Linked DNA regions of Chondromyces crocatus. Each later gene encodes a partner of the first gene's protein in a complex. Links are inferred from orthologs where the notes say so. Each region holds a gene or a part of one and is shown in the gene's direction. Other genes may lie near its edges.

The links. The genes of interacting proteins can lie anywhere in the genome.
Region 2: the proteins of CMC5_RS32695 (region 1) and lpdA are in contact, whole or in part, in a crystal structure (PDB 1EBD), measured with the Geobacillus stearothermophilus proteins. The link is inferred for Chondromyces crocatus from one-to-one orthologs. Residues at the interface, in WP_033016211.1 of Geobacillus stearothermophilus: Ile130, Ala131, Met132, Pro133, Arg136, Arg140, Glu141, Asn155, Arg157; in WP_049624544.1 of Geobacillus stearothermophilus: Pro340, Ser341, Asp344, Tyr345, Arg403, Asp406, Val408, Glu431, Ala432, Gly433, Asp438.

The regions. Positions count from the first base shown.
Region 1 is NZ_CP012159.1:9,075,345-9,078,697, forward strand. The notes cover bases 132-3,131. They hold CMC5_RS32695 (dihydrolipoamide acetyltransferase family protein), read left to right. Parts: upstream 132-869; coding sequence 870-2,393; downstream 2,394-3,131. Other genes in these bases: CMC5_RS32690 (alpha-ketoacid dehydrogenase subunit beta), read left to right, coding at 132-870; CMC5_RS32700 (GAF domain-containing protein), read right to left, coding at 2,545-3,131. Also shown: more of CMC5_RS32690, read left to right, coding at 1-131; more of CMC5_RS32700, read right to left, coding at 3,132-3,353.
Region 2 is NZ_CP012159.1:383,643-386,846, forward strand. The notes cover bases 213-3,063. They hold lpdA (dihydrolipoyl dehydrogenase), read left to right. Parts: upstream 213-860; coding sequence 861-2,267; downstream 2,268-3,063. Other genes in these bases: CMC5_RS43855 (hypothetical protein), read left to right, coding at 213-606; CMC5_RS01405 (hypothetical protein), read right to left, coding at 2,269-3,063. In the rest of the region: more of CMC5_RS43855, read left to right, coding at 1-212; more of CMC5_RS01405, read right to left, coding at 3,064-3,204. UniProt on the Escherichia coli protein: Lipoamide dehydrogenase is a component of the glycine cleavage system as well as of the alpha-ketoacid dehydrogenase complexes.

The DNA.
Region 1 (3,353 bases):
GGAGTGTTCCGCGTGACGCAGGGCCTGTTCGACGAGTTCGGTGACGATCGGGTCATCGACACCCCCCTGTCCGAGGCAGGGATCATCGGGACCGCCATCGGCATGGCGCTCTACGGGCTGGTGCCCGTGCCCGAGATCCAGTTCTCCGACTTCATCTTCCCGGCGTACGACCAGATCGTGTCGGAGCTGGCGAAGTTCCGTTACCGCTCCGGTGGCGAGTACCCGGCGAAGGTGGTGGTCCGGACGCCGGTCGGCGGCGGCATCCGCGGCGGGCACTACCACTCGCAGTCCCCGGAGGCGCAGTTCATCCACGTCGCCGGGCTGAAGGTGGTGTGCCCGTCGAACCCGGCCGACGCGAAGGGGCTGCTCCTCGCGTCGATCCGGGATCCGGATCCGGTGCTGTTCTTCGAGCCGAAGCGCATCTACCGCGCCGCCAAGGGCGAGGTGCCCGAGGGCGACACGGCGCTGGAACTCGGCAAGGCGCGGGTGGTGAAGCCCGGCAAGCACGTGACGATCGTGGCGTGGGGCGCGATGCTCTACGAGGCGCTCGACGCGGCGAACCAGGCGGCGGCGCAGGGGGTCGACTGCGAGATCATCGATCTGCGCACGCTCTGGCCGCTCGACATCGACACCATCGTCGAGTCGGTGAAGAAGACGGGGCGGGTGATCGTGGTGCACGAGGCCCCGAAGAGCTGCGGGTTCGGGGCGGAGATCGTGTCGCTGGTGAACGAGAAGGCGTTCCTCCACCTGGAGGCACCGCCGCTCCGGATCACCGGGTTCGATACGCCGTTCCCCTACACGCTGGAGAACGAGTACCTCCCGCTCTCCCACCGCATTCTTCCCGGCATCCTCCAGACCGCGAGGTACTGATGAGCAGGTACGAGTTCAAGCTGCCCGACATCGGCGAGGGGGTCACCGAGGGCGAGATCGTGAACTGGCTGGTCGCTCCAGGTGACACGGTCACCGAGGATCAGCCGATGGTCGAGGTGATGACCGACAAGGCGACGGTGACGATCACCTCGCCGAAGGCCGGGAAGATCCTGGAGACGCGCGGCAAGGCCGGGGAGATCGTCCCCGTGCACGACGTGCTGGTGGTGTTCGATCTGTCCGGCGGTGGCGCAGCCGCTGCGGGCGGGACGGCACCGCAGGCAGCCGCAGCGGAGGAGCCCAAGGCAGAGCCGAAGAAGGAGCTGGCCGCCACGGCGGTCGGCGACATCAAGGAAGACCTGCCGGGGATGAGCTTGATGACGGTCGCAGCGCCGCAGGCCGCAGCGCCGGCACCGAGCCAGGCAGCGGCGTACTTCAACGAGAAGCCGCTGGCGACGCCGGCGACGCGCAAGCTCGCGCGGGATCTCGGGGTGGACCTGAAGCAGGTGCCGCCGACGGGGTCGAGCGGGCGGGTGACGAGCGACGATGTGCGCTCGTTCAAGTCGTCGGGTGGTGCCGCGTCCGGCGGGGTCGCCCAGGTGCCCGTGGCGGTGGCTCCGGGGACGGCGCCGGCAGCCGTGCCTCCGGTGGCGACCGCGGTGCATCCGGCAACGCCAGCAGGCTCTGCGCCTCCCGGGACCCCGGGGACGCCCGAGCCCGCCGTCGTTGCACAGCCGGCGGCCACGCCTGCCGCAGCGCACGCTGCGCCGGCCGCACCGCAGCGCACGCCGACGAAGATCGTGTCTTCGGCGAGCGGCGGCGACGAGCAGGACGAGCGGATTCCGCTGCGCGGGGTGCGGAAGCGCATCTTCGAGCAGATGGGTCGCTCGAAGCAGACGGCAGCGCACTTCACCTTCGTGGAGGAGTGCGACGTGACGGCGCTGAAGGAGCTGCGCACGCGGCTCAAGCCGGCAGCAGAGAAGGAGGGCGTGAAGCTGACGTTCCTGCCCTTCATCGCCAAGGCCGTGGTGGCGGCGCTGAAGAAGCACCCGTCGCTGAACAGCGCGTTCGACGAGACGTCGCAGGAGATCGTGGTGCGGAAGTCGATCCACCTGGGGATCGCTTCGGCCACGGAGGCCGGGCTGACGGTGCCGGTGGTGCGCAACGCGGACCGGAAGAGCATCCTCGACATCGCGCGCGACATCGGGCGGCTCGGCGAGGCGACGAAGGCCGGAAAGGTTCGGCCCGAGGATCTCGGTGGGTCGACGTTCACCATCACCTCGCTGGGACAGCAGGGTGGGCTCTTCGCGACGCCGATCCTGAACTTCCCGGAGGTGGGGATCCTCGGCGTGCACCAGATGAAGCAGAAGCCGGTGGTGCGCGACGGGCAGATCGTGGTGGGCGACGTGATGCTGCTGTCGCTGTCGTTCGATCACCGGATCATCGACGGGCATGTGGGCGCGGCGTTCGCCTACGAGATCATCAGCTACCTGGAAGACCCGGATAAGCTCTTCCTGGGGACCTGAGCGTCCTCCCCGTCAGCTCGCGAAGGGTGCTTTCCCCGAGCGCCCTTCGCGCGTGCCCTCCCCGTCAGCTCTCCCTCTGCCAGAAGGCTCCCCCGAGCGCCGCGTGCCTCCACCGAGGTGTGCGGCCCGTCGCGCGCATCCGCAGACGGATTCAGCGCAGGAGCGCTTCGCGGAGGCGTCTCGCCGTGTCGAGGTCGAGGGGGCGGAATGGCGCTGAGCGGCCACGCACGGTCTCCTTCCATCGCTCGAAGGAGCGGCGTGGGCTGATGCGGGTGCCGTCGGAGCTGCGCTCGGCGTGCCGGTTCGGGTCGCCAGCCCAGGAGAGGGTCTGTACGAGTTCGGGGCGGAACCAGAGCAGGGTGCGCTCGCCCTGATCGTCGAGGGTGATGGCGAGGACACCGGCCGCGATGTCCTGGAGTGCGGCCCCCGGCGGCCAATCGTTCGCCAGGGTGTGGCTGGCGTAGATGCCATCCGCCTGCTGCGCAGCGATGAAGCGAGCCAGGGCTCGGACCTCGGGTTCTCCTGGCGTGTCGCCGAGGCGCTGGCACGCGGCGCCGTCGAGCACGGCAACGCCGCCGCACGAGAGGAGTGAGGTCGGGGTGGGCGTCTCGGAGGCGAGCGCGAGGAGGTCGTGGGCAGCGGTGAAGCGCGCGATCAGGGCGTCGTGCGCGGCCTCGACGCGGGCGCGCTCGTTGCGGTCTTCGCGGTCTTCTTTCTCGGTCACCTGCGCAGAGACCAGGTCGCCGATGAAGGCGCAGTTGGTGCGGGTCTCGTGAGAGAGGGCCCAGGGGGTGCGGTGATGGCAGGCGATGAGGCCCCAGAGGTGCTCGCCACGGTGGATGGCCAGCGACATGGAGCCGCCGACCTCCATGTTCGCGAGGTACTCGACGTGGACGGCGGAGACGCCACGGAGGTGGGCGTAGCTCAGGTCGACGGGGAGGCCGGTGAGCGGGTTGTGCT
Region 2 (3,204 bases), 8.7 Mb from region 1 along the record:
AACCAGGCGGGCACCATCGCGGGCTGCCTGCCCAGCTGCAACAGCAACGCAGATTGCAGCGGGCGCGCCTGCGACAAGCGTTCGACCGTCTGCGTGGACACGCCGAACACGGGCCTCCCCAACGGGACGCAGTGCGACCCCAATGCGGCCGTGGACCCCTGCGAGGCGCTCTGCGTGAACTTCGGTGACGGCCTCGGCATCTGCAGCCAGGCCTGCAGCCTCGGCGGCCCCGACCTCGCGGACTGTGGTGGTCTGCAGAACGGGCTCTGCGCCTACGCCTCCGGCAACGCGCCTGGGCTCAGCGACCTCGGGTTCTGCGCAGCTCCCTGCAGCGCACACACCGACTGCGCCAACCCGCACCTGTTCTGCACCTCGGTCGGCCAGAACCTCGGCTTCTGCTTCGGCGCCGGTGAATGCCCCAACGGTCAGGGCGACTGTGAGGCCGGCGAGACCTGCCACCAGACGTCGGGAGGCCCGTTCTGCCTCGACAACACCTACCCCTGGAATGACGGCGGGACGGGTGGCGGCGGTGCTGGCGCAGGTGGCGATGGTGGCGCTGGTGGTGCTGGTGGCGCCGGTGGCGCCGGTGGCGACGGCGGCAACTGAGCTGTTCGCATGATCCGTCGCTGAGCTGACTCGGTGACGCGACGCACGCCGAAGGCGCCTTCACGGCGCTTTCGGCATTTTTGTCGGTGGGGTGTTTGCGTTCGCGGCCAGGTCGTGTAAGTCCGGCTCGCGCCGGGTGCCTTGGTGTGGCCTCGGCTTGTCCTGCCGGGCTCCCCTCCCCACGTTCTGGTGGACGTGCTGTAGGGGACTCGTACCGAGCAACCCCCGGCAAGCGTCATCGAGCGGAGATCAGGATGAAGACCTACGACGCCATCGTCATCGGCGCGGGCCCTGGCGGCTACCCCTGCGCGATCCGCCTCGCCCAGCTCAAGCAGAAAACCCTCTGCATCGAGAAGGAGTCGCCCGGCGGGGTGTGCCTCAACTGGGGATGTATCCCCTCCAAAGCACTCATCGGAGCGGCGCATCTCTACCACAAGGCCAAGGATGCCGATTCGATGGGCATCCGCGTGGGCAGCGTCGAGGTCGATCCCGAGAAGCTCCAGGACTGGAAGGAAGGGATCGTCAAGCGCCTCACCGGCGGGGTCCGTGGCCTGCTGAAGGGGAACGGCGCCGACCTGATGATGGGCAGCGCCCGGATCACCGGCCCGCGCCAGGTGGAAGTCACCCAGGCGGATGGGACCGTGGAGACGATCGAGGCAACCAAGGGAATCGTCATCGCCACGGGGTCGAACACGATCGAGCTGCCGTCCTTCAAGTTCGATGGCAAGCAGATCATCGGCGCGAAGGAGGCGGTGAGCCTGCGCGAGATCCCGAAGCGGCTGCTCGTGATCGGCGGCGGGATCATCGGGCTGGAGCTCGGCATGGTCTACCAGAGCTTCGGCTCCGAGCTGACCGTGGTCGAGGCCCTGCCGGATCTGCTCACCGGGATCGATCCCGAGTGCACCAAGATCGTCGAGCGCCGCCTCCTCAAGCGAGGGGCGACCATCCACAAGAACGCCAAGGCCTCGGGCTACGAGCGCCTGGCCGACGGCTCGATCTCGGTGAAGATCGATCAAGATGGCAAGCAGATCACGGCGAACGTCGATGTGGTGCTCGTCGCCATCGGCATGAGGCCGAACTCCCGCGAGCTCGGGCTCGAGCAGGTGGGCGTGAAGGTCGATCAGCGCGGCTTCGTCCCGGCGGACAAGTTCTGTCGGACCAACGTGCCGTCGATCTATGCGGTCGGCGACGTGAGCGGCGTCCCGATGCTGGCCCACAAGGCCACGAAGGAGGGTGAGATCGCCGCCGAGGTCATCGCCGGGCACAAGGCGGAGAAGGACTGGGTGGCCATCCCCAGCGCCGTCTTCACCGACCCCGAGATCGCCACGGTCGGCCTGAGCGAAGCCGAAGCGAAGGAGAAGGGGATCGAGATCCTCGTCGGGAAGTTCCCCTTCTCGGCCCTCGGCAAGGCGATGGCGATGAACGAGACCGAAGGCTTCGTGAAGATCATCGCCGACAAGACGACCAAGCAGGTGCTCGGCGTCCACATGGTGGGCCCCGAGGTCAGCGCGATGATCAGCGAGGCCGCGCTCGCGCTGGAGATGGCGGCGTTCCTCGAAGATGTGTCGCTGACCGTGCACCCGCACCCGACGCTGGGCGAGGCCTTCATGGAAGCCGCCGCCCACGCGATGGGCTCTGCCATCCACATCCTCAACCGCTGAGCTACGAGCGGCGCCGAGCGGCCTTCGGGGGCTCGGCGCTGCGGCGCTCGAAGCACGCATCGGGCACGTTGCGTGCGTCACGCACGAGCCGCGTTGCGTCGACGAAGGCGGCGGTGACCGGGTCGTGGTAGCCGCTCGCCCCCGAGAGGCCCTCCAGCTGGCCCTGGTAGTGCCGCACGATGCGGCCCATCAGCACCTCACGAAGGTACTTTCCCACCATGGAGGCCAGCGCCACGCAGAGATCGCTGGCGTCGCCATCACGGACGAAGGCGATCTCTCCCAGCTCCGGGAAGTGGTACGCGCTCCGAGCGCGGGTCTCCTCCACGACGGAGTGAAGGCGCCCTCCCAGCGGGCCGAAGACGCTCGAGTACTTCCCGAAGCCGCCCACTTTGCCGCATACGGCGGCGACCTCGGCCCCTGCGAGGTCACGCAGCTCGAGTACCAGGCGTTCCATCGCGTGAAGGTCGAGCAGGAAGCGGTTCTTTCCGGCCATCGCGCCGTCGTTCAGGCGGCGGGTACAGAGGATGATGGAGCGGACTGCGACGAACTCGATGCCCTGCGCGGCGAGCCGATCGAGGTCCTCATGAAGCGCCTGCGTGAGGCCGCTTTCGGTCTCGAAGGCCTCTTCGCAGCTCGACCAGCATTGCGATGTCACATGCTCGGGACAGGGGGCTTGCAGGGTCTCGTGGTCATCGAGCGAGAGGGCGTGGATGAGCGCGTCCGGAGAGCTGGCGTCCCTGGTGCGGCCCGCGCCACGCTCCACCAGGGCGCGTGCCCAGGCTTCACCGAGCCCGACGTCTCCGTACGCCATGAACTGCTTGGAATCTCCGAGACGCTGCGCAAGCGCACCACGTGGAGCGCTGCTGGCAACCGACCAGCCGTCCCCATGAACTTTCGCCAGCACCGCAGTGACGATCATCGGCCCCAGCCGTGGGCC